3 regions of the Kitasatospora sp. NPDC058170 genome follow, and region 2 is predicted to be linked to each of the others. Evidence: riboswitches for the same ligand, from Rfam matches in the RefSeq annotation. Region 2 holds a riboswitch; each other region holds the start of a gene.
The links. A riboswitch is a leader RNA that binds a small molecule or an ion and turns the genes downstream of it on or off. The one in region 2 is predicted to bind thiamine pyrophosphate.
Positions count from the first base shown of each region.

Region 1: linked by a shared signal. The riboswitch ahead of thiC (phosphomethylpyrimidine synthase ThiC) and the one ahead of ACFVVX_RS21390 (purine-cytosine permease family protein) in region 2 are both predicted to bind thiamine pyrophosphate.
Region 3: linked by a shared signal. The riboswitch ahead of thiO (glycine oxidase ThiO) and the one ahead of ACFVVX_RS21390 (purine-cytosine permease family protein) in region 2 are both predicted to bind thiamine pyrophosphate.

Region 1 covers NZ_JBHVUV010000002.1:282,101-291,703, reverse strand. Annotated here, with positions in the region: gene ACFVVX_RS04235 (PKD domain-containing protein) at 1-775, opposite strand, end outside; gene ACFVVX_RS04230 (SPFH domain-containing protein) at 998-2,479, opposite strand; gene ACFVVX_RS04225 (hypothetical protein) at 2,692-2,898, opposite strand; TPP riboswitch at 2,995-3,129, shown strand; gene thiC (phosphomethylpyrimidine synthase ThiC) at 3,125-4,978, shown strand; gene ACFVVX_RS04215 (Uma2 family endonuclease) at 5,123-5,668, shown strand; gene ACFVVX_RS04210 (VOC family protein) at 5,715-6,110, opposite strand; gene ACFVVX_RS04205 (LysR family transcriptional regulator) at 6,234-7,142, shown strand; gene ACFVVX_RS04200 (putative quinol monooxygenase) at 7,229-7,525, shown strand; gene ACFVVX_RS04195 (hypothetical protein) at 7,632-8,513, opposite strand; gene ACFVVX_RS04190 (metallophosphoesterase) at 8,833-9,603, opposite strand, start outside.
Region 2 covers NZ_JBHVUV010000018.1:143,828-153,430, reverse strand. Annotated here, with positions in the region: gene ACFVVX_RS21420 (MFS transporter) at 1-744, opposite strand, end outside; gene ACFVVX_RS21415 (MerR family transcriptional regulator) at 813-1,643, opposite strand; gene ACFVVX_RS21410 (peptidoglycan-binding protein) at 1,773-2,912, opposite strand; gene ACFVVX_RS21405 (HNH endonuclease) at 3,067-3,792, opposite strand; tRNA gene ACFVVX_RS21400 (tRNA-Ser) at 3,944-4,031, opposite strand; gene ACFVVX_RS21395 (S1C family serine protease) at 4,090-5,901, opposite strand; TPP riboswitch at 6,259-6,407, shown strand; gene ACFVVX_RS21390 (purine-cytosine permease family protein) at 6,400-7,881, shown strand; gene ACFVVX_RS21385 (glycerophosphodiester phosphodiesterase family protein) at 7,966-8,790, shown strand; gene ACFVVX_RS21380 (ATP-binding protein) at 9,081-9,603, shown strand, end outside.
Region 3 covers NZ_JBHVUV010000001.1:495,525-505,127, forward strand. Annotated here, with positions in the region: gene pknB (Stk1 family PASTA domain-containing Ser/Thr kinase) at 1-314, opposite strand, end outside; gene ACFVVX_RS02260 (thiazole synthase) at 467-1,282, opposite strand; gene thiS (sulfur carrier protein ThiS) at 1,286-1,495, opposite strand; gene thiO (glycine oxidase ThiO) at 1,492-2,649, opposite strand; TPP riboswitch at 2,652-2,764, opposite strand; gene ACFVVX_RS02275 (NAD(P)/FAD-dependent oxidoreductase) at 2,883-4,097, shown strand; gene ACFVVX_RS02280 (Rv2175c family DNA-binding protein) at 4,150-4,515, shown strand; gene thiE (thiamine phosphate synthase) at 4,515-5,162, shown strand; gene ACFVVX_RS02290 (polyprenyl synthetase family protein) at 5,194-6,300, opposite strand; gene metF (methylenetetrahydrofolate reductase [NAD(P)H]) at 6,487-7,401, shown strand; gene ACFVVX_RS02300 (hypothetical protein) at 7,536-8,447, shown strand; gene ACFVVX_RS02305 (phytoene desaturase family protein) at 8,476-9,603, opposite strand, start outside.

The sequences.
Region 1 (9,603 bases), on a different contig from region 2:
TCACGGTCGACCCGTTGACGATGTTGTTGTAGACCGCGGAGCCCGTCGAGGCGCCGTTCAGCGCGAGGCCGGAGGTGATGCCGTCGGTGAGGGTGTTGTTGGTGACGATCGTCCCGGTGGCGTCGGTGGCGCCGATGGCCGTCCCGGCCGACCTGCTGAACTGGTTGCCGACGACGGTGGTCTGCTTCGCACCGGCGCCGACCGACACGCCGAGGCCGCCGTAGAAGACCGACTGGGCGACGGTGACCTGCTCGCTGGCGCCCGAGACACGCAGGGCGGGGGCGGTGACGGGCGTGACCGAGGCGGGGCTCTCGAACCAGCTCCGGGAGATCTGCACCCGGGCGGAGTCGGCGACCTCCGCGGTCGACAGCTCCAGGCCGGTGAGGACGACGTCGTGGACGCCGGAGAGCCGGACCGGCTTGCCCGAGGAGGGCTTGGCCGCGGGCATGGAGTAGCTGCCCAGGTCGGTCATCGGGGCGCCGCGGAAGGTGATCGGCTTGCCGGGCTGGCCCGAGCGCGTGATGGCGAGGTCGCCGGAGTACTCGGTGTTGGGGGCGATCTGGACGGTCTGTCCCGGCTGCGCCACGTCGGCCGCGGCCTGGATGCTGCAGTACGGCTTGGCGGCGGTGCCGGTGCCGTGGTCGTCGCAGGTGGCGTTCCACCCGTTGTCCACGTACAGGACCGGGGCGGGCGTGGCGGCGACGGCCGGAAGTGGCAGTCCGACGACGGCGGAGACGACGGCGGCGCTGAGGCCGGCGACATGACGAAGGCGCACGGTGTGCTTCCCCCTGAGCGTGATGAATGTCGGTGCTGCTCGACGCGGCGGCGCCCGTCCACGGGACGGTGGGGGCAGCCTGCGGAGCAGTTGTGAGCATTATGGGGCCAGAGGCGATCACCTGTGGCGTCAGGGTGCCGTTGTCTGACTCGTTCCGGCAGGAAGATGCCCGCCCGTGCGGAGCAGCGGACGGGCACCTTCGGAGGTACGCGGACGAAACGGTCAGCCCTCGACGGGGATCTGCTGGACCGGCACCGCCGGGGCGGTGCCGGCCGGGGTGGCGGCGGCCTTGGCGGCCTGGTCCGCCGGGGCGGTGGCCTGCATGGTGGCGAGCAGCTGGCGGGCCACGCCGAGGCCGGTGCCGCCCATGGTGAGCGCCTTGGCGAACATGTCCCCCATGCCCTCGGCGCCGTTCAGCAGCACCATGTGCTCGACGTTGCCGAACGCCTCGGCGCCGGCCCGGACGATCTCGGGCCACTTCTCGGCGAGCTGCTGGGCGACGACGGCCTCCTGGTTCTCGGCCAGGGCGGCGGCCCGGGCCTTGATCGCCTCGGCCTCCGCCAGACCCAGCGCGCGGGTGGCCTCGGCGGTGGCCAGGCCCTTGGCCTCGGCCGCGGCGGCCTCGGCCTGGCCGGTCGCCCGGGTGGCCTCGGCGGAGGCCAGACCGCGGGCCTTGGTGGCCTCCGCCTCGGCGGACGCGGCGACCTTCACCCGGTTCGCCTCGGCGGCGGCCTTGAGCTCGGTCTCCTTGGCCTGCGCCTGCGCGGCCGAGATCCGGGCGTCGCGGTCGGCCTCGGCCTTGGTGCGGGTCTCGTACGCGCGGGCGTCGGCCGGCTTGCGGACGTCCGCCTGGAGCTGCTGCTCCTTGCGGTGCGCCTCCAGCTCGGCGACCTTGGTCTCCTGGACCACCACCTCCTGCCGGGAGGCGGCCTGGGCCAGCGGTCCGGCCTGCATGGCGCGGGCGGTCGCGGTCTCCAGCTCGGCCTGGTAACCGGCCTGCTGGATACCGCTGTTGCGGGTCGCCTCGGCCTTGCGGGCGAAGGCCTCCTGCTCGGCCTCGGTGGCCTGGCGGTCCGCCTCGGCCTGGGCGATGCGGGCGTCGCGCATGACGGCGGCGGCGTGCGGGGCGGCGAGGTTCTGGATGTACCCCGTCGGGTCGATGATCTCCTGGATCTGCAGCGAGTCGATGATCAGGCCGAGCTTCTCCATCTCGGAGCCCGACGCGGCACGGGTCTCCCCGGTCAGCCGCTCGCGGTCGCGGATCATGTCCTCGACCGTCAACCCGCCGACGATGGACCGCAGATGACCGGCGAAGACGTTGTGGACCCGGTGGCCCATCATCTGCTGCTGGTCGAGGAAGCGGCGGGCCGCGTTGGCGATCGACACGGTGTCGTCGCCCACCTTGAAGATCACAACTCCCTTGACGTGCACCGGGATCCCCTGCGACGTCACGCACTCGACGTCCAGGTCCGCCTCGTTCAGGTCGAGGGAGAGCTTGCGCACCACCTGCACGCCCGGGGTGACGAGCGTGCCCCGGCCGGTGACGACCCGGAAGCCCAGGCCCTCGCCGACCCCCTCGGCGCGGTGCCGGGAGCCGGAGATGATCAGGGCCTCGTTGGGTTCGGCGACCCGCCACATGAGTTTGAAGAGAACGATCAGGATGACGATGGAGGCGACGACCGCCCCCGCGATGCCGATCAGCATCGGCGAATTCCCCCTTCAGGGCACACCGGTTCCGTGGCTGCGCTCTGTTGCAGGATGGCGCGGAACGCGGTGGCAGCAGGATTCTGCGCCTGTTGTGGATCAGTGGGAAGGACTTTTCGTCCCGACTTCGCTCCAGGACCGTCAAGACCGCGTCAAGGCTGCGTCAGGAGACCGGCAGGAGGGTGGCGGACGGCTGGTGACAGGACACGGTGTCAGCCCAGCGCGTGGGCGACGTAGACCGTGCGCGGCGGCTGGTACTCCACCACGACCACCGGGGTGCCGAGCGGCAGCACCTCGCCGGGCACGGCCGGGTACGCGAGGAACGCCTCCGTGCCCTGCCGCTCGCGGACGTGCACCAGCACCTCGCCGACCAGACCCGGACCGATCCTTCCGGTCACCCGACCGGTAGCCCCCACCATGCCGCCAGTGTGTCAGCCCTTCCCACTGGCTGGAACCCGTCTGGACCAGCGGCGATCCGCTCGCTACGGTGTTGGACGTCATGCGCAGGCAACACCGCCTGCGGACACGGGAGCTCGGAGCACCGGGCTGAGAGGGCGCTGAACGGCACGTCGGTGTACGTGCCAACCGCTGCGTCGACCGCAGGAACCTGACCGGGTAATGCCGGCGTAGGGAGTAGTAGGTCTGATGACCGCTTTTGAAGGACAGCCGCAGTCTGCCCGGACGTCCGCCGTCGGCAGCACCGCCAACAGCACCGCCGGCAGCAATGCCAGCAGCACCGCCACCGGCTACCCGACCCCGGCCTGGCGCAAGGCCTACCGCGAGGGGTCCCGCCCCGACCTCGCCGTCCCGTACCGCGAGGTCGTGCTCACCAACGGCCGGACCGTCCCCCTGTACGACACCTCCGGGCCCTACACCGACCCGGCGTACGAACCCGACGTGCGGCGCGGCCTGCCCGCGCTGCGCGACGCCTGGATCCGCCAGCGCGGCGACGTCGAGGAGTACGACGGCCGCGAGGCCCGCCCCGAGGACGACGGGATCAAGCACACCTCGCCGCGCGGGGGGAACCTGAGGAACCTGGACGCGGTCTTCCCCGGCCGGCCGCGCCGCCCGCTGCGGGGGCGCGGCGGCGCGGCCGTCACCCAGCTCGCGTACGCCAAGCGCGGGACCGTGACGCCGGAGATGGAGTTCGTGGCCCTGCGCGAGGGCCTGGCCCCGGAGTTCGTCCGCGCCGAGGTGGCCCGCGGCCGGGCCGTCATCCCGGTCAACGTGAACCACCCCGAGGTGGAGCCGGCCATCATCGGCACCAACTTCCTGGTGAAGATCAACGCCAACATCGGCAACTCCGCCGTCACCTCCTCGATCGAGGAGGAGGTGGAGAAGATGACCTGGGCCACCCGCTGGGGTGCCGACACCGTCATGGACCTCTCCACCGGCCGCAACATCCACACCACCCGCGAGTGGATCCTGCGCAACTCCCCCGTGCCGATCGGCACCGTGCCGCTCTACCAGGCACTGGAGAAGGTCGACGGCCGGGCCGAGGACCTGAGCTGGGAGGTCTACCGCGACACCGTCATCGAGCAGTGCGAGCAGGGCGTCGACTACATGACCGTCCACGCCGGCGTGCTGCTGCGCTACGTGCCGCTGACCGCCCGCCGCAAGACCGGCATCGTCTCACGGGGCGGCTCGATCATGGCCGCCTGGTGCCTGGCGCACCACCAGGAGAACTTCCTCTACACCAACTTCGAGGAGCTCTGCGACATCCTCGCCGCCTACGACGTCACCTTCTCGCTCGGTGACGGCCTGCGGCCCGGCTCCATCGCCGACGCCAACGACGAGGCGCAGTTCGCCGAGCTGCAGACTCTGGGCGAGCTGGGCCGGATCGCCCGCGAGCGCGACGTCCAGGTGATGATCGAGGGCCCGGGTCACGTCCCGATGCACAAGATCAAGGAGAACATGGATCTCCAGAAGGAGATCTGCGACGAGGCGCCGTTCTACACGCTCGGCCCGCTCACCACGGACGTCGCCCCCGGCTACGACCACATCACCTCGGGCATCGGCGCCGCGATGATCGCCTGGTGGGGCACCGCGATGCTCTGCTACGTCACGCCCAAGGAGCACCTGGGGCTGCCCAACCGGGACGACGTGAAGACCGGCGTCATCACCTACAAGATCGCCGCGCACGCCGCCGACCTGGCCAAGGGCCACCCCGGCGCCCAGGAGTGGGACGACGCTCTCTCCGACGCCCGCTTCGAGTTCCGCTGGGAGGACCAGTTCAACCTGGCCCTCGACCCGGAGACCGCGCGCTCCTTCCACGACGAGACCCTCCCCGCGGAGCCCGCCAAGACGGCCCACTTCTGCTCGATGTGCGGCCCGAAGTTCTGCTCGATGAAGATCTCCCAGCAGATCCGCGACGAGCACGGCGACGGCTCCAGCGCGGTCGCCTCCGGCTTCGACGCCGAGGCGCTGGCCGGCATGCAGGCCAAGTCCGAGGAGTTCGCCGCCCAGGGCAACCGGGTCTACCTCCCGCTGGCCGACTGACCTCGCACCGCAGACCGCGCCGCACCGGGAAGCGGAGGGGGCTTCCCGGCGCGGCGCTGCGGGCGCCCGCAGCGCCGCGCGGGTGCCGCTGTGCGTTGGCCGTCAACCGGTAGCGTGGTGGAGGGCCGCACTCCTGGAGGACAGATGAACCCTGACCATCTCGCCCTGATCGAGGAATTCCGCAGGTCCGCCCCGTCCAATTTCAAGATCGAATTCTCCGGTGACGTCATCATCATGCAGGCGTCGCCGTCGGCCATCCATGAGCGGAACCTCTCCGTCGTCCGTCGGCAGTTCGAGGTCCACGCTCCGGCCGGCTACCTCTCCACGGGGAACATGGACCTCGCATCTCCTCAGGTCGCGAAACTGCGGAACCCGGACCTCACGTACCTTCCGGACGATGCCATGGCCACGACGGCGAATTCCGTTCCGGCCGAGCTTGCCCTCATCGCCGTTGAGATCGTCTCGCCGTCGAATCCGGAGAACGACTGGGTCGGCAAGCTCCGCGACTACCCGCTGATGCAGATCCCGCTGTACCTCCTGGTGGACGCCTCGCAGAAGACCGTCACACTCTTCAGTGAGCACGAGGCCGGCCGTTACCGGATGAGGGAGGATGCCGCCTTCGGCGAGACCGTTCACATCCCCGAGCCCTTCGGCTTCACGCTCGACACCGGGGTCCTGCTTCCGTACTGAGGGCCGGTGCTGCCCGGTGCGGCGGCGGAGCTGCCGGCCTGAGCGGCTACCGGGTGGCGTCCTGCGGGTACCAGCGGAGCTCGACGGTGTTGCCGTCCGGGTCCTGGACGTAGACGGAGGTGGCGCTGCCGCGTGCGCCGTACCGCTGCACCGGTCCTTCGAGGACGGTGAAGACGCCGGTCGCGATGACCTCGTCCCAGTCCAGCGGCTCGACCGTGAGGCAGATGTGGTCGACGTTGGACTCGCCCCGGCTGCGGCTGACCAGGTCGATGATGGTCTCCTCGGAGATCCGCGCCGAGGGGAAGGAGACGCGGCCGGCCCGCCATTCGTCGACCCGCACCGGTGCCAGGCCGAGCAGTCCGACGTAGAAGTCCAGCGAGCGCTCGACGTCCCGGACGTTGAGGACGAGGTGGTCGAAGGCCTTGACGCGGACGGCGGCCATGGTGGGCTCCCGGGGTGGTGGAGGGTCGTGGTGACGGGTTCTACGATCCGCTGTCCGGCCGACGGCATCAACGCCCACCTGCACTACGATCGTTGAGTCAGATTCAACGATCGGACGGGTGGCATGTGGGAACGGCATGAGATCGAGGCCTTCCTGACGCTCGCGCGGGAGCTGCACTTCGGCCGCACCGCCGAGGCCCTCGGTGTCACCACCGGGCGGATCAGCCAGGTGATCGGGAAGCTGGAGCGCCGCATCGGCGCCCGGCTGTTCGAGCGGACCAGCCGCACCGTTCGGCTCACCGCGATCGGGCGGCGGCTGGCGGACGACCTGGTGCCGCTGGTCGCCGGGATCGAGGAGTCGGTGCGCCGGGCCGTCGACGCCGGTCGCGGTGTGACCGGGGAGCTGCGGGTCGCGTTCCTCGGCGAGTGGACGGCGACGGTGCTGCTCCGGGCCGTGAACCTGTTCACCGAGCGGCACCCCGGGTGCCGGGTGGATGTCCGCGAGGTGCAGCTCTTCAACTCCCGGGCGAGCCTGCTGGACGGCTCCGTGGATCTCCTCATCGCGGCCTTCCCCTTCGACGGGATGGCCCGCGGACCGGCCCTGATCTCCGAGCGGCGGGTCCTGGCGGTGCCCGCCGGGCACCCGCTGGCGGGGGCGGAGGCGGTGTCGGTGGAGGTCCTCGCCGAGCATCCGGTGGTGCAGTACCCGGCGGTCACCTCCGCGGAGTTCAAGCGGGACCGGACGCCCGACCGGACCCCGTCCGGTCGCCCGGTGCCGAAGGGGCCGGTGGGCAACACCTTCTCCGAGATGCTCTCGCTGGTCGCGATGGGCCGCGGCGTCCTACCGGTGGGCGAGCACTCCCGGCACTACTACCCCCGCCCGGACGTGGCGTACGTGCCGATCCACGACGCCCCGCCGATCGACCGCGGGCTGGTCTGGTTGGAGAGCAACACCACCGAGCGGGTCCGCGAGTTCGTCCGCGCGGCGACGGACGCCGCCGGGGACCCGGCCGGGCCGGCGTCACGTACCTGACCCGGCGTCACGGCCCGGGCCTGGCAGGGCCGGGGAAGATCGTCGGGCCGTCCGGTGTTCGGGTGGGAGACGAAAGGGGAGTGACGATGTCGCAGCGGATCACCGCGGTCGCGGTCCTGCGGGCCAAGGCCGGCCGGGAGGCCGAGATGCGGGAGCAGGCCCGGTCGATGATCGAGCCGAGCCTGGCCGAGCCGGGGTGCCTCTCGTACCGGAACTACGTGGACCCGGACGATCCGCGGGCCTGGGTGGTGCTGGAGGAGTGGGAGTCGCGGGAGGCCTTCGAGGCGCATCTGGCCAGCCCTCATCTGGCCCGGTCACTGGAGCGCACGGCGGAGCTGCTGGACGGCCCGCCCGAGCTGCGGGTGCTGACCGGCGCGGGGTGAGGCCGGTCCGCCGTCGCGGTGTCCCCGCAGGTCCGCGCTCGCGGCTCCCGCCGCTCCGCCGCCCGCGGTGACCGGCTGCCCGGGCACCGCGGGCGGCGGAGCCCGGTCAGACCTCGTCCGGGCCGGTGAAGGCCGGCGGGGTGTAGCCGGGCCCGGTGAAGTCCGGACCGGTGAACGCGGCGGTGCGCGGCTCCCGGCCCTCGGGGTCGGTCAGCCCCTCGGAGCCGGGGCTGGTGAAACCGGGCCGGCTGTAGCGGCCACTGCTGTAGCCGGGGCTGGTGAAGTCCGCGGGCGGTGCCCCGCCCGGGGACGGGACGACGGGCGGCAGCGCCGGCTCCGAGTGCAGATGGGCGTGCAGGTACGGCAGCAGGGCCCGCCGGCTCAGGGCGTGCTGCCAGTCCCGCCGGGCGTCGGCGAGCTCGGCCGTGAGGTCCGGGTCGCCGCCGCCGGGGGCGGTGGCACCGTCGCGCAGTGCGGTGAGGATCAGCCCGACTATGCCGACGACCATCGCGAGGGCGCCCGCCGCGAGCGCCACCCAGCCCGCCGTGAGCACCGAACGGGCCAGGGCCAGAGCAGGGTCGGCGGCGCGTAGCGCGTACCCGAGGAGCAGCAGGACGAGGGCGGCGGCCCAGGCGAGGATCGGGGTGAGCACGGTGAGCACCGGGAACAGTCCGGCGCCGCCGTTGCCCGAGCGCAGCTGGGTGAGCAGTCCGGGTGCGGTCGGCTCGCCGCTCTGGCCCGGCGGGGGCGCGCCGCGCAGGCCCGCGCGCAGCCGGGTGTAGTGCTCGTACTCGGCACCGGCCGCGGCCGCGACGGTGTCGGCGGCGAGCAGCGCCTTGGTGCGCAGCTGTTCGGCGGTGAGGGCGCCGGGCGTCTGCAGGGCGGTGAGGATCGTGCCGTCACGCAGTGCTTCGTCGAGGAGGCGCTCGAACTCCGGGCGGTCCTCGGTGAGCAGGTGCGGGGCGTTGTTCATGGGGACCCCGTTCATGCGAACCCCGTGCGCCTCCGTTCCGCGGAGGCTTTCGGACACGGGGGTCCCGGGCACCTGGGCCCCGCGGGCACGGAGACGGGCCGCCACACGAGCGGCCGGGTGTGGTGTGCCTCGATGGTAGGGGCGGGTGCGGTCGCGCTGACAGTCGGTTTCCGGAATTTCGCTCCGGGCGCCGCCCCGGCCCACGAAGGACGCAGGCCAGGGGCGGTTGCGAACACCTGTTCAGTCGACGGGCCGGTGGGTCGCGCGGGGCCGCGACCCGGGTCGGCCGGTCGCTCGACCCCTCCGAAGCGCGCCGGGCCGACCGGTCAACCCGTCAGATCGGCAGCCGCGCGACCAGCAGCCGGCCCTCCATGGTGACGCCGCCGTCCATGGCGACGGCGAGGTCGTCCGCGTAGATGTACGGGCCGGGGATGTGCGGGGGCGCGCCGTCGTCCGCGTGCACCGTGCCGGTGAGGTACGGGATGGGGCTGTGCCCGTGCACGACGCGCGAGCCGCCGTAGGCGTCGAGCAGCTCGTGGACGGCCTGCGGGCCGGCGTCGCCGCGGAAGGCGAAGCGCTTGGTGAAGCGGCGGAAGCAGTCCCACCACTCGTCCACGCCCTCGTCCGCGAGCAGGTCGTGGACGGCGTCGTTGACCTCGGGGATGGACTCGCCGTACTCCAGGTACGCGGTGGTGTCGGAGTGCAGCAGCAGGTGGCCGTCCTCCAGCGCGATGGCGGGCAGCCGGGAGAGCCAGCTGATGTGGTGCGCCTCCAGGCGGTCCAGGTCGTGCTGCTGGCCGCCGTTGAGCCGCCAGGCGGCGAGGAAGGAGGCGGTGCCGGCGGTGGACTGGACGGGTTCGTCGCCGTACCGCGCGGCGCCGAGGAAGAGCAGTTCGTGATTGCCCATCAGGGCCCGGCAGTACCCGCCGGCGGCGGCGGCCTCGGCGGCGAGCTGCATGACCAGGTCGATCACGCCGATGCCGTCCGGGCCGCGGTCGGTGAAGTCGCCGAGGAACCAGATCCGGGAGCGGCCGGCGGCCCAGTGGCCGTCGGCGTCGATCAGGCCCTGGTGGCGCAGCTCGGCGCGGAGCTCCTCCAGGTAGCC
Region 2 (9,603 bases):
GCCCAGCGCCAGTCGGACCCCGGCGACCGCCTCGCCCAGCAGGCCGTCCTGCCCAGAACCGGCCTGGCCGTCGCTGATCGGTCCGTCGCTGTTCGGTCCGGTGCCATGAGGACCGCTGCCAGCTGTGGCAGCACCGGCCGGGGCGTCCGCCGGCCGGGTCGGGCGGATCCGGAGCAGGACCAGCAGCAGCACCCCGAAACTGGCCGCGTCCGCCAGGGCCGCCCCCAGCAGCCCGCCCGCCGCGACCAGGGCGCCGCCGAGCGGCGCCCCGAGCAGGGCGGCGAGCTGCCCGCCCGCCTGCCGCAGCGCCAGGGCGCGCGGCAGCTGTCCGGCGTCCACCAGGCGGCGCGGCATCGAGCCGCTCGCCGGGAGGTAGAACGCGTCGACGGTACCGATCACCACCGCCGTCGGCACCAGCAACCACAGCGGAGTCCCCCACCCGCCCGCGGCCAGGGCGAGCGCGGCGGTCGCGACGAGCATCACCGCGTCCCCCGCGAGCATCACCCGGCGGGCCCCGAACCGGTCCGCCACCGCACCGCCCAGCAGGACGAAGGCGGTGCGGGGCAGCGTGATCGCGGTCAGCACCAGTCCCGCCGCGCCTCCGCCGTGGGCCGAGGCGGCCCAGCCCAGGGCGAAGTAGAGCGCGGCATCACCGAGCAGCCCGACCTCCGTCCCGGCCAGCCAGAGCAGGTACGGACCGGGCAGCGCGGCCCGGCGCGGGGCGTCGACGGTGGTGGTTGCCATGCCCGCCGACCGTAGGGCCCTCGACCAGGTCGAAGGCAAGGCCGGTCCGCCGCGCGCCGGGCCGTGCCTCAGGCCCGGACCACCGGCTCCTGGAACTCCGTCACCCACCCCGCCGTGTCCTCGGGGCACTCCAGGTACAGCTCCCGGGCGTACCCCGTGGAGCGGTAGCCGCCCTCGTCGACGAAGCGGGCCAGGGTCTGGAAGGAGGGCAGGCAGTCGTCCATCGAACCGCGGTGGACGATGGTCGCCGCCTCCTCGATCTCCGGCAGGTCGAGCACCGCGAAGTCGTACGCCCCGGGCGCGTCCACCCCGGCGCCGACCGTCACGGCCGCCCGGACCAGCACCGAGCCGTCCCCCGCCGGGGTGTCCTCGTACCGGGCGACCGACGGACCGGCCGCCTCCACCCCGGCCGCCGCCATCCGGCGGCACAGCTCCTCGAAGAGCGGGCCGATCACCGGCCCGATGTCCTCCGGCTGGTAACTCGCCGCGACGGCGGTCAGCTCCGCCACCCGCACCGACGGGACCCGCTTCACCACGACATCGTCCGCAGGCATGATTCCCTCGCTCTCGATGGTTCGGAGCCTCACCTCGACCCGGGCCAGCCGCTGGGCGTCCGCCGCCATCGCGGCGGCCAGCTCGGCGCGCCGCAGCCGCAGCATCCCGCGCAGCTCGGCCGCGTCCACCTGCTCGTCCAGGACGGCCTGCACCTGTTGCAGGGTGAAGCCGAGGTCCTTGAGCGCGATGACGCGGTTGAGCCGGGCCAGCTGGGCGGCCTCGTAGGAGCGGTAGCCGCTGGCCGGGTCGACACGGGCCGGGCGCAGCAGTCCGATGGCGTCGTAGTGACGCAGCATGCGGACCGACACCCGGCCGTGCTTGGCGAAGTCTCCGATGTTGAACATGATTCCTCCAGTGCAGACCCTCACACCGTGTCATGGTCAAGTACCGGCCGACGCCGCCTCCCCTCTGCCGCCCGTCCGCCGCCTTTCCGACCCACCGCCGGCCCACCGACTCGCCGCTCCGCCGGTTCGTCAGTCCGTGACGTCGAACCCCCGGCGGCCGCCCAACTCCCGCAGGCTGCGCTGGCCCGGGATGCCGTTGGCGTCCGTGCCCGAGTAGCCGAGGCTGCGCTGGAAGGCCGCGTACGCCTCGACCGTCCGGGTGCCGAGCGAGCCGTCCACCCAGCGCTGCTCCAGGAACCCCTCGTCGGCCAGGGCCTGTTCGACGATCCGCACCTCACCGCCGTAGGTCTGGTGGCCCTGCTCGGCCCCGGGGTCGGTGCGTGCGGCGGTGACGACGTGCGCCAGCGAGACCCGCCGGGGCGAGGGCAGCCGGCCGAGCAGCCTGCGCAGCGAGTCCTCGCCCGGCACACCGTCCGCGGCGGTGCCCGAGTAGCCCAGACTGCGCTGGTAGTCCTGGTAGTTGAGGGTGTCGGCGTCGCGCCAGTCCTCGTCCGGCCCGGCGGTGTAGTGCGAGCCGTGACCGGCGGACACCAGCGCCTCGCCCACCTCGCGGACCTGCGGGCCGTGGGCGCCGTAGCCGTACTCCAGGCCGTTGATGGTCACCCGGTAGCGGGCCGGGCCGGAGTCCGCCCGGGGCGGCGGCAGCGGCGTGCTGCCGCCGGTGCCACCGCCTCCGCCTCCGCCTGCGGACCCGGCGACGATGCCGGGCAGGACGACGTCGTAGAACTGCCGCACCCGGGCGTCCCCCGGGCAGGCCGTCCCGCCGTCCGACCAGTCCGGGAACATCCGGTGGAATCCGTACCCGGGGTCGTCCGCCGTCCGGCAGGCGCGCAGCGGGATCCCGTGCGTGCGGTGCAGCCAGACCCCCAGCGCGGTGAGCGCCGCCACCTGCGCGTCCGTCCAGGGGTCGGTGTGCCGGTCGTTGCTCGCCGACTCGACGCTCACCGCCCCGGTGCCGTCCGCCCTCCGGTTCGCCTGCATGTTGGCGTCGGCGCGGGTCTCCGTGCCGACGAACTGGCCGACGCCGCCGTCGTATCCGACCCCGAAGTGCGACTCCAGGTTGGTGCTGTCGCGCCAGTACTCGTAGATCCGCCGCGGCGTCCAGGGCGCCGCGATGCTGTGGAAGATCACCTGCGTCGGCACGATCGCCGGCTGCTCGTCCGACTCGGGCTGCAGCTCCATCCGCTCTGCACCGGGGTACCAGGCCATCCGCGTCTCCTCACCGGGCGCGCACCAGGGGCAGTTCGCCCCCTTACGTCCGGCTAACGCTCGCCCTGTCCCCTCGCGAGGACGCCCCCTCCGCAAACCCCCCTTCCGAGTGAAACCGGACAACTCCCCCTGACGAAGCAGCGGCCCCGGAGGGTCAGAAGAGCCTCCGCCGCCGCTCCAGCTCCCCGGCGGACCACCAGAACTGCAGGTCGCCGTGGTCCAGGCTCAGCGCCTCGCACACGTACTCGTGGAGGAAGGCCTCCGCATCGCGCAGGGCCGCCGTCCGGCCCTCCGAGACCTCGCCGTAGGCGCTCGGCTCCAGCCCCAGGGAGTCGGCCATCCAGGCGGAGTACCACTCGTAGATGTCCTCGGAGCCGAACTTGACGGCGCTCGCCAGGAATTCGCCGCCCTCCACCTCCAACTCGACCGCACACAGCCGGGAAAGCGCCTTTGCCGCCCGATCCGCGCCGCCCTCACAGGAGTTGGGCGAGGGCATCCCTCCGGCCCCGTACATGACGGTCGCCCGGAACGAGGCGATCTCCTTGCGCCAGGCGGTCACCTCGGACTGGAAGCCCAGGTAGGCACTTGTCAGGCGGGCCGCCCAGTGCGCGTTCGCGGCCCGCCCCGAAGGCCGGCCGAGCAGTCGCTTGTACTCGCGCATCGCCATGCGATCGATGTCACCGCGATCGAACCGCGTATGGCAGTTGGGGCAGAGCACGATCATGTTGTCGAACTCGTGGCAGCGCACCTCGGCCCACGGCCTGATGTGCGCGAGCTCGACCAGGTCGGCCCGGCACGTCGGTATGGCACACCTGTGGCCGGCCTCCACCAGGAGTCGCCGCGCAAGAGGTCGGGGAACGGCTGGCCGCTGCTCGGACATGCCGGAGAACCTACCCACCACCACCGACACCCCGGCCACACCGCACCGAGCACCCCGCCCGCCCGCCCGACGGCCCCACCGGGCGAAAACGCAGAGGGCGGGTGCCGGAAGACTTCCGGCACCCGCCCTGAGCAGGTGGTTCTCCTACCAGCGGAGAGCGTGGGATTCGAACCCACGGTACGGGGTCACCGCACGACAGTTTTCAAGACTGTTCCCTTAGGCCGCTCGGGCAGCTCTCCAGGCGGAGGTCAGCCTAACGGGTCCGGCGGGGTTCGGTGCACATGGTTATCGGGTCGGTTACTTGTCGCCGACGCGCTTGTCGAAGGTGACCTTGGTGGTGGAGGTCTGGCCGTTGCGGGTGTACTCGACGTCGACCGTCTCGCCGGGCTTGTGGGTCCAGATCTTGCTGACCAGGGCGGGGCCGTTCTCGATGGGGCTGCCGCCGAGCTTGGTGATGACGTCGCCGGGCTTGAGGCCGGCCTTGTCGGCGGCGCCGCCGGGGGTGACGGCGGGGGTGCCCTGGATGTCGCGGGTGGAGATCTGGGCGCCCTCGCCCTTGTAGTCGTCGTTGCGCAGGACGGCGAGCTGGGCGTAGACCGGCTGGCCGCTCTGGATCAGGGTCTCGGCGACCCACTTGGCCTGGTTGATCGGGATGGCGAAGCCCAGGCCGATGCTGCCGGCCCGGCCGGTGCTGGAAGTGTTGGACTGGATCGCCGAGTTGATGCCGACCACCGCGCCGCCGGAGTCGAGCAGCGGGCCGCCGGAGTTGCCCGGGTTGATCGACGCGTCGGTCTGCAGGGCGTTCATGTACGAGGACTGGGCGCCGGTCTCGTCGCCGGAGGCGACCGGGCGGTCCTTGGCGCTGATGATGCCGGTGGTGACGGTGGACTCCAGGCCGTACGGGGCACCGATGGCGATGGTGGCATCGCCGACGTTGACCTTGTCGGAGTCGGCCAGCGGGAGCGGGGTGAGCTTGCCCTTCGGCGTGTCGTCGAGCTTGACGACGGCGACGTCGTACCCCTCGGCGCGGCCCAGCACGGAGGCGCCGTAGGTGCTGCCGTCGGCGAACTTGACGGTCAGTTTGCCGCCGTTGGACGCGGGCGCGACCACGTGGTTGTTGGTCAGGATGTGGCCCTGGGTGTCGAAGACGAACCCGGTGCCGGTGCCGGACTCGCCGTTGCCCTGCGCCTTGATGGTGACGACGCTCGGCAGCGCCTTCTGCGCGATGCCCGCGACGGAGCCGGGGACGGGCTCGCTCTTCTGCGGGTTGTTGGCCTGGACGGTGGTGCTGCGGTGGTCGTCCGCGGCGCTGACGCTGCGGTCGTTGCGGTCCGCGACGGCGACGCCGACCGCGCCGCCGGCCACACCGGCGACCAGGGCGACAGCGGCGATCAGGGCGACCAGGCCGCCGCGCTTGCGGCTCGGGCCGCCGGGGCCGCCCGGGCCGGGCGCACCGGGGTACTCAGCCGGGTAGCCGAGCGGGCCGCCCGGGTAGCCGGGGCCGCCGGGCGTACCGGCGCCGGCCGCGCCGCCGGCCGTGGAGTCGTGCAGGCCCCAGCCGCCGAGCGGCTGGCCCGCGCCGAAGGGGTGCTGGGGGTGCGCCCCGGGCACTCCCGGGGCGGCCTGCGCTCCGGGGGCGGGCGGGGGGCCGTACGGGTCGTGCGGCGCGGCCGCGAGCGGGGCGGCGGGCGTCGCGTACGGGTTGGTCTCGTGCACCGCGTGCACCGCGGGCGCGACCGGTGCGACCGGCGCCGGGGCGACGGGCGCGGCCGGGGCCGGCGGCAGGACGGGCGGCGGCGCGTCGATGTACCCGGACCCGACCGGGGCCACCGGGGGCGCCTGGGTGACCGGGGCCTCGACCGGCTCCGGGGCACTGACCTTGCTGAACGCCAGCGTCGGCGTGAACCCGCCGGCGACGGGGGCCTCGGGAGCGGCCGCCGGGGCGGTCCCGGTCACCGGCTGGTCGGCCACGGGCGCCGCCCCGGGGGCGGGGGCGACGGACGCGGCCTGCTGCGCCGGACCGTCATGAGCAGGGCCCGCCACCCCCTGGCCGCCGGAGGGCTGCTCCCCCTGCGGCCCGGTGGACCCAACCTCGCGCTCGGTGCTCACGGACGACCTCCATAGCTGACAGGACCAAGAACCATAGTTTTTCGCACACCCGATTCGATTGCCGTAAGGACCCCTCTGAAGAACTCATAAGAATCCTTAGCCCGCCCCGACAGACCTGCCCGGCGAGCTGCCCGGCGACCTGCCCGGCAGACCGGCCCGGGGCACCGGTGAGGCCACCGGAACAGCCCCGCGGGCAGACCGACGAGCAGACCCACGAGCGGGCCCCGGACGGACCGGCGCACGCCCCCCGGCGCGCCGTTCACTCCGTCCACGACGGACACCCCTGACGTCCCGCGATGCGGACCGCAGGCCGTCTGGCCTTGGCGTTCACCGCCCCGCCGGTTAGCCTGTCGCTCCAAACTGACACGCGGGAGCTTGGACCGACCAGGCTGAGAGTGCGCTGGTCGACGGTACGTCACGGAATCCGTGGACGGATCGTCGAGGGGGCGCAGACCGCCGGAACCTGTCCGGGTAATGCCGGCGTAGGGAGTATCGGCCATGCCGCCTGCTTCGCCATCCTCTTCTTCGGGCGCGTCCGCGTCCAAGGATTTCCCCGAACCGTCCACGGCCGTTCACTCGGACGCCGACGGCCGCGCGCCCGGTTCCACGGCCGGCGCACCCGCCGCGACCTCGACCGCGGTGCTGGACCGGCCCGAGCAGGCCGGGGCCCGGGTCGAGGCCCCGCTGGTGCTGGACACCGAGCCGCCGCGCACGCTCCGCTTCCGGGACCACTTCGCGCTCTGGATGAACCTCGGCGTCAGCCTGATCGGCTTCACCACCGCCGCCACCGTGCTGGGCGCCCCGGGCAGCGAGCTGTCCCTGGCCGCCGCCGTGACCGCGATCGTGGTTGGCACGGTGGTCGGTACCGCGATGCTCGGCGTGGCCGCGCTGATCGGCGCCCGTACCGGCGCTCCCGCGATGGCCAACCTGCGCGGACTGTTCGGGACCCGCCTCTCGTACGTGCCGACGGTGCTGAACATCGTCCAGTGCATCGGCTGGGGCGTGTACGAGCTGCTGGTGATCGCGATGGGCGCGCAGACCGTCGCCCACACCGAGGGCTACCGCTGGCTCTTCGTCGTGCTGGCGGGCGCGGTGACCACCGCGCTGACCATCTGGCCGCTGGGCGCGATCGCCGTGCTGCGCCGCTTCGTGGCCGGAGCGGTGGCGGTCGCGATGGTGTACTTCACCGTCCAGCTGGGCCGCCAGGGCGTGCCCGACCCGGGCGCGGGCAACTGGCACGGCTTCCTGAAGGCCACCGACGCGATGATCGCCGTCTCGATCTCCTTCGTGCCGCTGGCCGCCGACTACACCCGGCACTCGCGCACCCCGCGCGCCGCGTTCTGGGGCAGCTTCTCCGGCTACACCGTCGCCCAGATCTGGTGCTACGTGCTCGGCCTCTTCGCGCTGCTGCAGTCCGGCGGCGACGCGACCCGGATCTTCGACTCCTTCCTGGGCGTCTGGGCCGGCTGGGCCTTCCTGCTGGTGCTGGTGCTGCGCGAGACCGACCAGTCCTTCGCCAACGTGTACTCGACGGCGATGTCGGTCCACAACCTGCTGCCGAAGGTGGACCGCCGGGTGCTGACCGGCGGCACCGGCCTGCTGATCACCGTGCTGGCACTGCAGATCACCGAGTTCACCGACTCGTACTACGCCTTCCTGGGCCTGATCGGCTCGGTGTTCGTGCCGATGTTCGCGGTGCTGGCGGTGGACTACTTCCTCGGCGCCGGCCGGCGCGGCTGGAACCTGGCCGACGACGCGCCGTCCCGCTGGATGATGCTGCTGCCGTGGGCGCTCGGCTTCGCGGTGTACCAGCTGATCGCGCCGACCGCGATCGCCGGCTGGTGGACGGACTTCTGGACCTCCGTCCAGGAGGCGCTGCACTTCACGCCGCAGGAGTGGACCTCGGCCTCGCTGTTCGGCTTCCTGGTGCCCGCCCTGGCCACCCTGGCGCTCACTGCGCTGACCCGCGGCCGGCGCTGACCACCGCGCCCGCAGGCGAAGACGGCCCCCCAGGTTGGGGCCGTCTTCGCTTTCGCGTCACCTGCGCCGCCTATCGTGGACGGCGTGACCAGCCCTGACCTCTCCCCGGCGGCGGCGCGGACCGCGCCGCCCGTCCAGGTGATCGCCCACCGCGGCTCCTCGCACGCGCTGCCCGAGCACACCCTCGCCGCCTACCGCCGGGCGCTCGCCGAGGGCGCCGACGCCGTCGAGTGCGACGTCCGGGTGACCGCCGACGGGCAGCTGGTCTGCGTCCACGACCGCCGGATCGGCCGGGTCTCGGACGGACGGGGCACGGTCTCCGCGATGACGCTGGCGCAGCTGGAGGCGCACGACTTCGGCGCCTGGAAGACGGGCACGCCGAGCGCGGACCCGGAACTGCGGAGCGTGCTGCGGCTGGAGAGCCTGCTGGAACTGGTCGCGGACTGCGGGCGCCCGGTGGACCTGGCGATCGAGACCAAGCACCCGGTCCGTTTCCGGGGCCGGGTGGAGTCCGAGCTGCTGCGGATGCTGGACCGGTTCAAGATCACCGGCACGCCGGACGGCGACCGCCCGCAGGCCCGCATCATGAGCTTCTCCGCGCTGGCGCTCGGCCGGGTGGCCGCCGCCGCGCCGCAGTACCCGAGGGTGTTCCTGTTCGAGAGCACGCTGCCGCTGCGGGGCCGGCTGCGGCCGGGCGCACCGCTGCCGGGCGGGGCCCGGATCGCCGGGCCGGGCATCGACCTGGTGCGGGCCCGGCCGGAGCTGGTGACGCGGCTGCGCGGGCTGGGCCACCAGGTGCACGTCTGGACCGTGGACGAGCCGGCCGACGTGGAGCTCTGCCTGGAGCTCGGGGTGTCGGCCCTGATCACCAACCGCCCGGCGGAGGTGCTGGCCCAGCTCGGCCGGTGAACCGCGCCGGGCGCCCCGGCCCACAACGTTCCCCGGCCTACAGCGTGCCCGGAGATCGGCTGGAGCCGGACACCCGGACCGGTCGATCGCCCCGGGGCGGGATCAAACGTTTCGCCGACGTTCTTTGCCGGAAATTATGCGCTTTCACAACGCAGGGTGAGCATCGAATCACCTGTCGCGCACCGTGCGTCGCACGGCTTGAAATGTCCGCGCAGGATCGGCCCGCGGTCGTTTCCGACGCATTACCAAGGGGCATCCATCCCTCGGCATACGCTGAAGGAGGTCCGGGGGTGGCGTTGATGGTGGCGCGTGAAGTGCCGACTTCATCGACCATGGCAGTGCCGCACGGCCCAGCGAGTGTCGGGGTCGCACGGCGCCGACTGCGTCGAGATCTGGGTGACCGGGAGATACCGGAGCCGGTCATTGATGATGCTGTTCTGATCCTTTCCGAACTGTTGAGTAATGCCTGTCGTTATGCCCGGCCGCTCGGCCCGCTGCCCGCACTCGGGCGCAGCGCCCGCGCGGAGGTGGTCGGCGGCGTGCTGGTCGGCGTGCCGACCGGCGCGTCCGCGGCCGGCGCCGAGCCCGCGCAGGACGCCGGCGGCGTGCTGGTGCGCTGGCAGATGCACGCGGACGGGATCCTCACCCTGGAGGTCACCGACGGCGGGGCGCAGACCCGTCCGTCGCCGGCCAGTCCGTCGCTGAGCTCGCGCGGCGGCCGGGGCCTGAGCATCGTCGACCAGCTGTCCAGTGACTGGGGCGTGCGCGACGCGCCCGGTGAGGTGACGGTGTGGGCCGCGCTGCCCGCCCGGG
Region 3 (9,603 bases), on a different contig from region 2:
AGCAGGTCGCGCAGGGTGCGGCCGGGCACGTACTCCATGGCGAGGAAAACGTTTCCGCCGTCCGCACCCTGGTCGAAGACGTTGACCACGTTGGGGTGCGCGAGCCGGGCGACCGCCTTGGCCTCGCGGATGAACCGGCTGGTGAAACCGTCGTCCCCGGCGAGCGAGGGGTGCATCACCTTGAGCGCCACGACCCGGTCGAGCCGGGTGTCGGTGCCCCGGTAGACGGTGGACATCCCGCCGGTCGCGATGCGCTGCTCGACCCGGTACCGACCGTCGAGCAGGGTACCGATCAGGGGGTCGTGCAGTGCCATGTCCACCCGGCGAGTGTAGTGGCGCGGCCGGGCACGGGCCCCGGGGGACACCGCCCCCCGGGGCTCTGTGCCCGGCTTGTGACACGTCGAACAGCGTCGAACGGCCTCGGACGGTGTCGAGTCGGCGCCCGGACGCGGCCGGGGCGGGACGGTCAGAAGGCGGGGCGCTCCCGGGTGTCCAGGTCGGCCCGCCCGGCCATCGCCGAGGAGGCCTCGGCATGGAAGCGGCGCGGGATCCGGCCCGCCCGGTACGCGAGGCGGCCGGCCTCGGTGGCGCGGCGCATCGCGTCGGCCATCAGCACCGGGTCCTGAGCGCGCGTCACCGCCGACGCCAGCATCACCGCCGAGCAGCCCAGCTCCATCGCCAGCGCCACGTCCGAGGCGGTGCCGGCGCCCGCGTCCAGGATCACCGGGACCTTGGCGCCCTCCACGATCAGCTGGAAGTTGTGCGGGTTGCGGATGCCCAGGCCGGAGCCGATCGGCGAGCCCAGCGGCATGATCGCCGCGCAGCCGACGTCCTCCAGCTTGCGGGCCAGCACCGGATCGTCGTTGGTGTAGGGCAGGACGGTGAAGCCGTCGTCGACCAGGGTCTCGGCGGCGTCCAGCAGCTCGATCGGGTCCGGCAGCAGGGTGCGCTCGTCGGCGATCACCTCCAGCTTGACCCAGTCGGTGCCGAGCGCCTCGCGGGCCAGCCGGGCCGTCAGCACGGCCTCGCCGGCGGTGAAGCAGCCGGCCGTGTTGGGCAGGATGCGGATGCCGTTGCGGGTGAGCACGTCCAGCACCGAGCCCTGGGTGGTGGCGTCGACCCGGCGCATCGCGACGGTGGTCAGCTCGGTGCCGGAGATCCGCAGGGCCTGCTCCAGGACCTCCAGGCTGGGGGCGCCGCCGGTGCCCATGATCAGGCGGGAGCCGAAGGCGGTACCGGCGATCGTCAGCGCGTCCTTGTCGTCGCCGCGGGAGTGGACCATCGGTCAGCCCCCCTGGACGGCGGTGAGGATCTCCACCCGGTCGCCCGTCGCGAGCCGCGTGAGCGGCCACGAACCACGGGGCACCACGGCCTCGTTGAGCGCGGCGGCGACGCCGGAGTTGGCCTGGCTGAGGGCGGCCACCACCTCGGCGAGGGTGGTCGTGGCGGGCACCTGGCGGGGCTCGCCGTTGACGGTGAGTTCGATCTCGCTCATGCGGGGACCTTCGTGGTGAAGCGGGTGGGGGAGAACGGTTCGGCGAGCTCGGGCGTCGTGCCGGTGGCCAGGTACTCGGCGACCAGGTCGCCCGTCACCGGGGTGAGCAGGACGCCGTTGCGGTAGTGCCCGGTGGCGGCGACCAGGCCGGGCAGTGCGGTCGGACCGAGCAGCGGCGCGTTGTCCGGCGAGCCCGGGCGCAGGCCGGCGCAGGTCTCCACCAGCGGCAGCTCGGTGATGCCGGGGACCAGCTCGTGGGCGTCGCGCAGCAGCTCGTACACCCCGCCGGCGGTGACGGTGGTGTCGTAGCCCTGCTCCTCGCTGGTCGCGCCGATCACCAGCTCGCCGTCCTCGCGCGGCACCAGGTAGAGGTGCTGGCCGCGCACCACCGCGCGGACGTTGCGGGAGAGGAACGGCCGGTAGGGCGCGGGGACGCGCAGCCGCAGGATCTGGCCCTTGACCGGGCGGATCGCGGGCAGCACGCCCTCGGGCAGACCGGGCAGCAGATGGCTGCGGGGGCCGGCGGCGAGCACGACCTGGTCGGCGGTGACGCTCTCGCCGGTGGACAGCCGGGCACCGACCGCCCGGTCGCCCGCGACCAGCAGCTCGACCGCCTCGGCACGCCGGACGACGACGCCCGCGGCCTCGCCGGCCAGCAGCAGAGCGGTGAGCAGCCGGCGGCCGTCCACCTGGTGGTCGTCGGTGACGTGCAGGCCGCCGCGGACCCCGGGGGCCAGCATGGGTTCGAGCTTGCGGGCCTCACGGCCGGTCAGCCAGTGCGAGTCCAGGCCGAGCCGCCGGTGGAAGGCGTGCAGCTCGCGGAGCTCCTCGCGGTCGTCGGAGTCGAGGGCGACGGCGATGGTGCCGCACCGGCGGTAACCGGTGTCCTCGCCGCCGCTCGCCTCGGTGAGCTCGGCCGCGAAGGCGGCGTACCGCTCGTTGGAGGCCATTCCGAGGCGCAGCAGCGGCTCCTCGCCGTACTGGAGTTCGGTGACCGGTGCGAGCATGCCCGCCGCGACCCGGGCGGCGCCGCCGCCGGGGTCCAGGTCGACCACGACGACCCGCAGCCCGCGCTGTGCCGCCCGCCAGGCGACGGCGAGGCCGATGACGCCCCCGCCGATCACCAGGACGTCGGCGTGGGTACCCGGTGCCAAGCGTGTCAAAGTCGCTCTCTCCCTTCGCCGGAATGACCCGGATCAGGTTCGGACGGTCGCGGGCCGTGCCAGCCCGCCTCTCAGCCCGGTTCGCCGGGCTCCCGTGATGGTGCCCCCACCTTAACTCCGGGGGTTGCCGCCGCCGAAGGCGCGTACGAGGGGTGGACAGCGCCCGCCCCGGGCCCGTCCGGGGGCCGCCCCGGGCGTCCGGGGCGGCTGGGTACAGTGACGGCGTGGGAGAGCTGAGCGGGACGGATCGGGTGGTCGTCGTCGGTGCCGGGCTGGCCGGGGCGCAGTGCGCGGCGGGGTTGCGGCGGGGCGGCTGGCAGGGGCGGATCGTCCTGGTCGGCGAGGAGCCGCACGCGCCGTACGACCGGCCGCCGCTCTCCAAGGAGGTGCTGCTCCGCAAGGCCGACGCCACCACGCTCGACATCGACCTCCCGCAGCTGGGCGTCGAGCTGCTCACCGGCCGCCGCGCCACCGGCCTCACCCCCGGCACGCCGCACACCCCCGGCATGCTGCACACCGACGACGGCGACCTGCCGTACGACGCCCTGGTGATCGCCACCGGGGCCGCCCCGCGGGCCCTGCCCGGCGCCGAGCGCGCCCATGTGCTGCACACCCTGGACGACGCGCTGGCCCTGCGCGCCCTGCTCCGGCCCGGCCTGCGCCTGGTGCTGGTCGGCGCGGGCTGGATCGGCGCCGAGGTGGCCACCGCCGCCCGGGCGGCCGGCTGCGAGGTCACCGTGGTCGAGGCGGGCCCGGCGCCCGTCCCCGCCGCACTGCCCGTCGAGATCGGCCGGGCGATGGCCGCCTGGTACGCCGAGGCCGGGGTCGCGCTGCGCTGCGGCGTCGGCGTCGCGGCCGTGGAGCCCGGCGCGGTCCTGCTGGCGGACGGCTCGCACCTGCCCGCCGACGAGGTGGTGGTCGGGATCGGCGCCCGCCCGGCGACCGGCTGGCTGGCCGGCTCCGGGGTCGCGCTGGACGCCGCCGGGGCCGTCCTGGTGGACGAGCGGCTGCGCACCGGCCTGCCCGGGGTCTTCGCGGCGGGGGACTGCGTCAGCTACCCCTCGGCGCGCTCCGGCGCCCGGCTGACCGTCCAGCACTGGGACCACGCGCTGCAGTCGGGAGAGGCGGCCGCCGCCTCCGTGCTCGGCGCGCACGCGCCGTACGACCCGGTGCCGTACTTCTGGTCGGAGCAGTTCGGCCGGATGGTGCAGTACGCCGGACGGCACGGCGAGGGCGACGAGCTCGTCCACCGCGGCTCCCCGCAGGACCCGACCTGGGCGGTGCTCTGGCTGCGCGACGGCGCGCTGCGGGCCCTGCTCACGGTGGACCGCCCGCGCGATCTGACCCAGGGGCGGCGGCTGATCGAGCGCGGCACGGCACTGGACGCGGCCCGGGCGGCGGACCCCGCCGTGCCCCTGAAGTCGGCCGTCGCGGGGTAGCGCGGACGGGCGTTTGGTGCGCGGCGGGCCGCGGAGGTGGCAGTCTGGTGGCGTGAGTGAGATCGAAAGCAAGATTGAATCCCTGGTCACCGAGTGGATGTACCTGCCCGACATCTCGGAGCAGTGGGGGGTGCGGGTCACCGAGGTGCGCGACCTGGTCAAGAGCGGCGGGCTGATCGCCGTCCGGCGCGGCCCGAACAGGTCGCTCCAGGTACCGGCCGCGTTCATCGACGGCACCGGGCTGGTCAAGCACCTGTCCGGCACCCTGACGGTGCTGCGCGACTGCGGGTACAACGACGTGGAGATCCTGGAGTGGCTCTTCACCGAGGACCCGTCGCTGCCCGGCAGCCCGATCCAGGCACTGCAGGAGAACCGCGGCACCGAGGTGAAGCGCCGCGCCCAGGCGATGCTGATCTGATGGCGGCGGACACCCTGCGCCGGCGGCTCGCCGACGCCCGGCTCTACCTGTGCACCGACGCCCGTCGCGAGCAGGGCGACCTCGCGCAGTTCCTCGACGCGGCGCTGGCCGGCGGGGTGGACATCGTCCAGCTGCGGGACAAGGGCCTGGAGGCCAAGCAGGAGCTCGCGGCGCTGGAGGTCTTCGCGGACGCCTGCCGCCGGCACGGCAAGCTGCTCTCCGTCAACGACCGCGCCGACGTCGCGCACGCGGCCCGCCCCGAGGTGCTGCACCTCGGGCAGGACGACCTGCCGGTGCCGGCCGCCCGGGCGATCCTCGGCGAGGACGTGGTCATCGGACGGTCCTGCCACGCCGAGTCCGAGGTGGACGCGGCGATCGCCGAGCCCGGCGTGGACTACTTCTGCACCGGCCCGGTCTGGCCCACCCCGACCAAGCCGGGCCGCCACGCGCCGGGCCTCGGCCTGGTCTCGTACGCGGCGCGGCAGACCACCGACCGCCCGTGGTTCGCCATCGGCGGCATCGACCTGGGCAACCTCGACGAGGTGCTGGCGGCCGGGGCGAGCCGGGTCGTGGTGGTGCGCGCGATCACCGGCGCGGACGACCCGCAGGCGGCCGCCGCCGAGCTGGCCCGGCGGCTGCGGGCCTGACCGCCCGCCCGGCCGCCGCCGACCGCAGGGCTCAGTACTTGCGGACGGTGGCGGCCTCGGCCAGTGCCAGCAGGGCGGTGCGGGCCCGCTCGTCCGCCAGCGGCGCCGCCGCCAGCGCGGCCAGCGAATGGTTCATCAGCTCCTCGATCCGCCGTTCCACCTTCTCGGCCGCGCCGCTGCGCTCCACCAGGGCGCGCAGGCCGGCGACCTCCTCGGGCGCGAGGTCCGGCGCGCCGAGCCGCTCGTCCAGGTGGCGGGCGTCGGCGGCGGGCAGTCCGCGCATCGCGTGCGCGACCAGCAGCGTGCGCTTGCCCTCGCGCAGGTCGTCCCCGGCCGGCTTGCCGGTGACCGCCGGGTCGCCGAAGACGCCCAGCAGGTCGTCGCGGAGCTGGAACGCCTCGCCCAGCGGCAGGCCGAACGCCGAGTACGCCTCGACCAGCTCCGGCCCGGCGCCGGCCAGCAGCGCCCCGACCTGCAGCGGTCGCTCGATCGTGTACTTCGCCGACTTGTAGTGCAGGACGGTCTGCGCCCGGTCCAGGGCGCCCCCGTCGGTGGAGTCGCCCGCGACCGGCTCCAGCACGTCCAGGTACTGGCCGACCATGACCTCGGTGCGCATCAGGTCGAACACCGGCTTGGCGGCCAGCACGGCGGCCGGCTCCAGGCCGGAGCGCAGGAACAGCTCGTCGCACCAGATCAGCAGCAGGTCGCCGAGCAGCACCGCCGCCGAGGCGCCGTACTGCTCGCGGTCGCCGCGCCAGCCGCTCTCCCGGTGCAGCGCCTCGAAGCGGCGGTGGACGGAGGGCAGGCCGCGCCGGGTGTCGCTGCGGTCCATCAGGTCGTCGTGCACCAGGGCGCTCGCCTGGAGCAGTTCCAGGGCGGCCGCCGCGTGTGCGATCCCGTCGTTCTCGGACGGCCCGCCGGCGCCGCGCCAACCCCAGTAGCAAAAGGCCGGGCGCAGCCGCTTGCCGCCGTCCAGCAGGAAGTCGCGCAGCGCCTCGGTGGCGGGCGCGAGCTGCGGGGAGATCTTCCCCAGCAGGGCCGACTGGCCGTCCATGAACCCGGCCAGGGCGGCGTTGACGCGCGTCCGCACGTCCTCCAGATCAATGGGGTTGGCCGGCCGGTTGCTGGACGAGGTCACGATGAGGCTCCGGAGGTTCGCTGGGATGCGGCCAGCCTAGCCGGGCGGCTGGGAACAGCCGTACGGACCGCGGTCCGGCGGGGCCCGCGAAGGGCGTCCGAACGGAAGCGGAATCCCGTCCACCAGGTGTCTCAATCCGTGGACCCGAGTTGTCCGTGTCCAGCGCGTGACGGTTAACCTGCCAGCATGGCACTCGGTATCGCTTCCACCCGACCGGACCGCGCGCTGACGGTTCGCGAGCTTCTGGCGGCCGGCAAGCGGTCCTTCTCCTTCGAGTTCATGCCCCCGCGCACCGAGGTCGGCGAGCAGCGGCTCTGGGACGCCATCCGGCGGCTCGAACCGCTCGACCCCAACTTCGTCTGCATGACGTACGGCGCGGGCGGCTCCTCGCGGGAGCGCACGGTCAACATCGTCGGCCGGATCGCCACCGAGACCACGCTGACCCCGGTCGCCCACCTCACGGCGGTGGACCACTCGGTCGCCGAGCTGCGCAACATCATCGGCCAGTACGCCGACCAGGGGGTGCGCAACGTCCTCGCGGTGCGGGGCGACCCGCCCGGCGACCCGCGGGGCGAGTGGGTCAGCCACCCGCAGGGCGTCACCTACGCGTACGAGCTGGTCGAGCTGATCAAGGGCATCGGCGACTTCTGCGTGGGTGTCGCGGCCTCGCCGAACATGCACCCGCGCTCGACCGACTGGGACGAGGACATCCGCCACTTCGTCGCGAAGATCCGGTCCGGGGCCGACTACGCGATCACCCAGATGTTCTTCGAGGTCGACGACTACCTGCGGCTGCGCGACCGGGTCTCGGCGGCCGGCTGCGAGACGCCGATCATCCCGGAGATCATGCCGGTCACCAACGCCAAGCAGCTGGACCGCTTCCCCCAGCTGAGCGGAGCGGCCTTCCCGGCCGACCTGGAGGCCCGGCTGCGGGCCGTGGTCGACGACCCGGCGGCGCTGCGCGAGGTCGGCATGGAGCATGCCACCGCGATGTCCGAGCGGCTCCTCGCCGAGGGCGTGCCCGGGCTGCACTTCATCACGCTCAACCACTCGACGGCGACGCTGGAGATCTACCAGAACCTCGGCCTGCACCAGCGCTGAGCCGTCCGTACGCGGCCTGCCCGGCTCCCGCCCGAGCGGGGCGGGAACGCGATGCGGTGCCTTGGCCGTTGAACCGGTACAGTCGCCGCACACGCGCGGCGCGCGCGGGCGGGTGAGCTGGAGGTAGCGGGCGGATGGGCATCGGATACCTGCTGCTGTACGGCGCGTTGGCGGTGGTGGCGCTCTGGCTGGTGGCCGAGCTGCTGCTGCAGAACCGGGCTCCGCTGCACTGGCGGGCCCTCGCCCTGGCCGGCTTCCTCGGGGTGGCCGGCGGGATGGCGCTCGGATCCGTCCCGGTGATCGGCGCGGGCGCGGCGATGTTCGCGGTCGGCCAGGTCTTCGTCACCCTCTCCGTGAAGCGCGGCTACGGGTCCGGCTGGTCGCTGCGCAAGGCCGACGGAACGCTTCCCGGCCCGCTCGCCAAGGTCCCGCTGCTCGGCGCCCTGACCGGCGGGGCGGCGGCCGTGGCGGCCGCCGCGGCGGCGGCGGACCGGATCGGCGAGGTCAGCGCGGTGGAGGAGGCCGTGGTGGCCGTGCCCGTCGCCGTCGCGGAGGAGCTCCCGGCCGTCGAGCAGACCGCCGCCTTCCAGATGCAGGAGCTCGCCCAGGACGGCGTCTACGCCTCCGGCTACTACGAGCAGCAGCAGCCCGCCCAGGACCCGTACGCCGGGGCCTACCAGTCCGGCTACGACATTCCGCAGCAGCAGCAGCAGCAGCCTCAGCCGGACGCCTTCGGCTACGAGCAGCAGCAGCAACAGCAGCAGCAGTGGCAGGGGCAGCAGCAGCCCGCCTTCGCCTACGACCAGGGCTACGGCGGCTACCAGCAGCAGCCGGCCCAGCCGGATCCGTACGGCGGCTACGCCCCGCAGCAGGACCAGTACGGCGGCTACCAGCAGCAGCCCCAGCCGGACGCGTACGGCTACGAGCAGCAGCAACAGCAGCAGCAACCGGAACAGCAGCAGTGGCAGCCGGAGCCGGGCATCCCCCCGCAGCCGACCTACGACTACGGCTACCAGCAGCAGCCCACCTGGCAGCAGCAGGGCTGACCGGCCCGGGCCCGGACAGGGCCACGCCCTAGGCGGGGCCGATCAGGCCGGCCGCGATACAGGCGGACATGCCGACCCGGGCCAGGCCGCCACCGGGGTGTGCGGTGCCGCCGATCAGGTAGTGGCCGGGAGCCGACTCGTTGGCCGCCTGGAGGTACCCGCCGTGCAGGCCGGCCAGGGCGGGGCGCGGGACGGAGCCGCGCCGCGCGCCCGTCTCGCGCTCGGTGTCGGCGGGGGTGCGGACGACCCGCCACAGGAGCCGCTCGCGCAGCGGGATCCCGGCGGCCTCCACCGCGGCGACCATCCGGTCGGCGCAGCGCTCGCCGACGGCCGGGTCGGACCAGTCGGTGCCGGTGACCCCCACCGTGGCGGTGAGGACGACGCTCTCGTGCGCGCCGTCCGGCCGCAGCGACGGATCGTCAGGGCGCAGGACCTGCACGGTCGGACGGTCCACCGGCGGGAGCCCGCCGAAGACCGCGGCCGCCTCGGCGGCCGGGTCGGCGGCGTGCACCACCGTCCGGTGCGCGGTACCGGCCGGCCGGGCGCCGCGCAGCGCGAGCAGCACGCAGAGCCGGCCGGGCGGCAGCGCCTCCCCGTGCGGGTGCGGGTCGAGGCCGGCGATGCCGGAGCCCCGGGCGTCCACGGCCGAGACGACCACGTCGGTGGGCAGCTCCCCGCCCTTCGCCAGCCGGACGCCGACCGCGCGCCCCCCGTCGACCAGCACCTCCTCGACCGGACTGTCGAAGCGGAACGCCACCCCGCGCTGCTCGCACCGGCGGTACACCGCGTCGGCCAGCGCGCGGATGCCGCCGCTGACGTACCAGACGCCGAAGGACTGCTCCATGTACGGCAGCACGGTCGCGCTCGCCGGGGCGGTGCGCGGGTCGAGGCCGAAGCGCAGGGCGTGCTCGTGCAGCAGGGCGGTGAGCCCGGGGTGGCCGCCGAGCTCGCGGGCGGCCACGTCGGCGAGCGTCCAGGGCGCGCGGCGCAGCCGGGCCAGGCCCCTGCGGGGCGGGGCGGGGTACGGATCGGTGTGCAGCGGGGTCGGGTCGGCCGGGAGGGGCTCCTCCAGCAGCGGGCGCCGGGTGGCCTCCCACACCGTCCGGCCGTGGTTCATCACCTCGCTCCAGCGCGCGCCCGAGCCGGGGCCGAACGC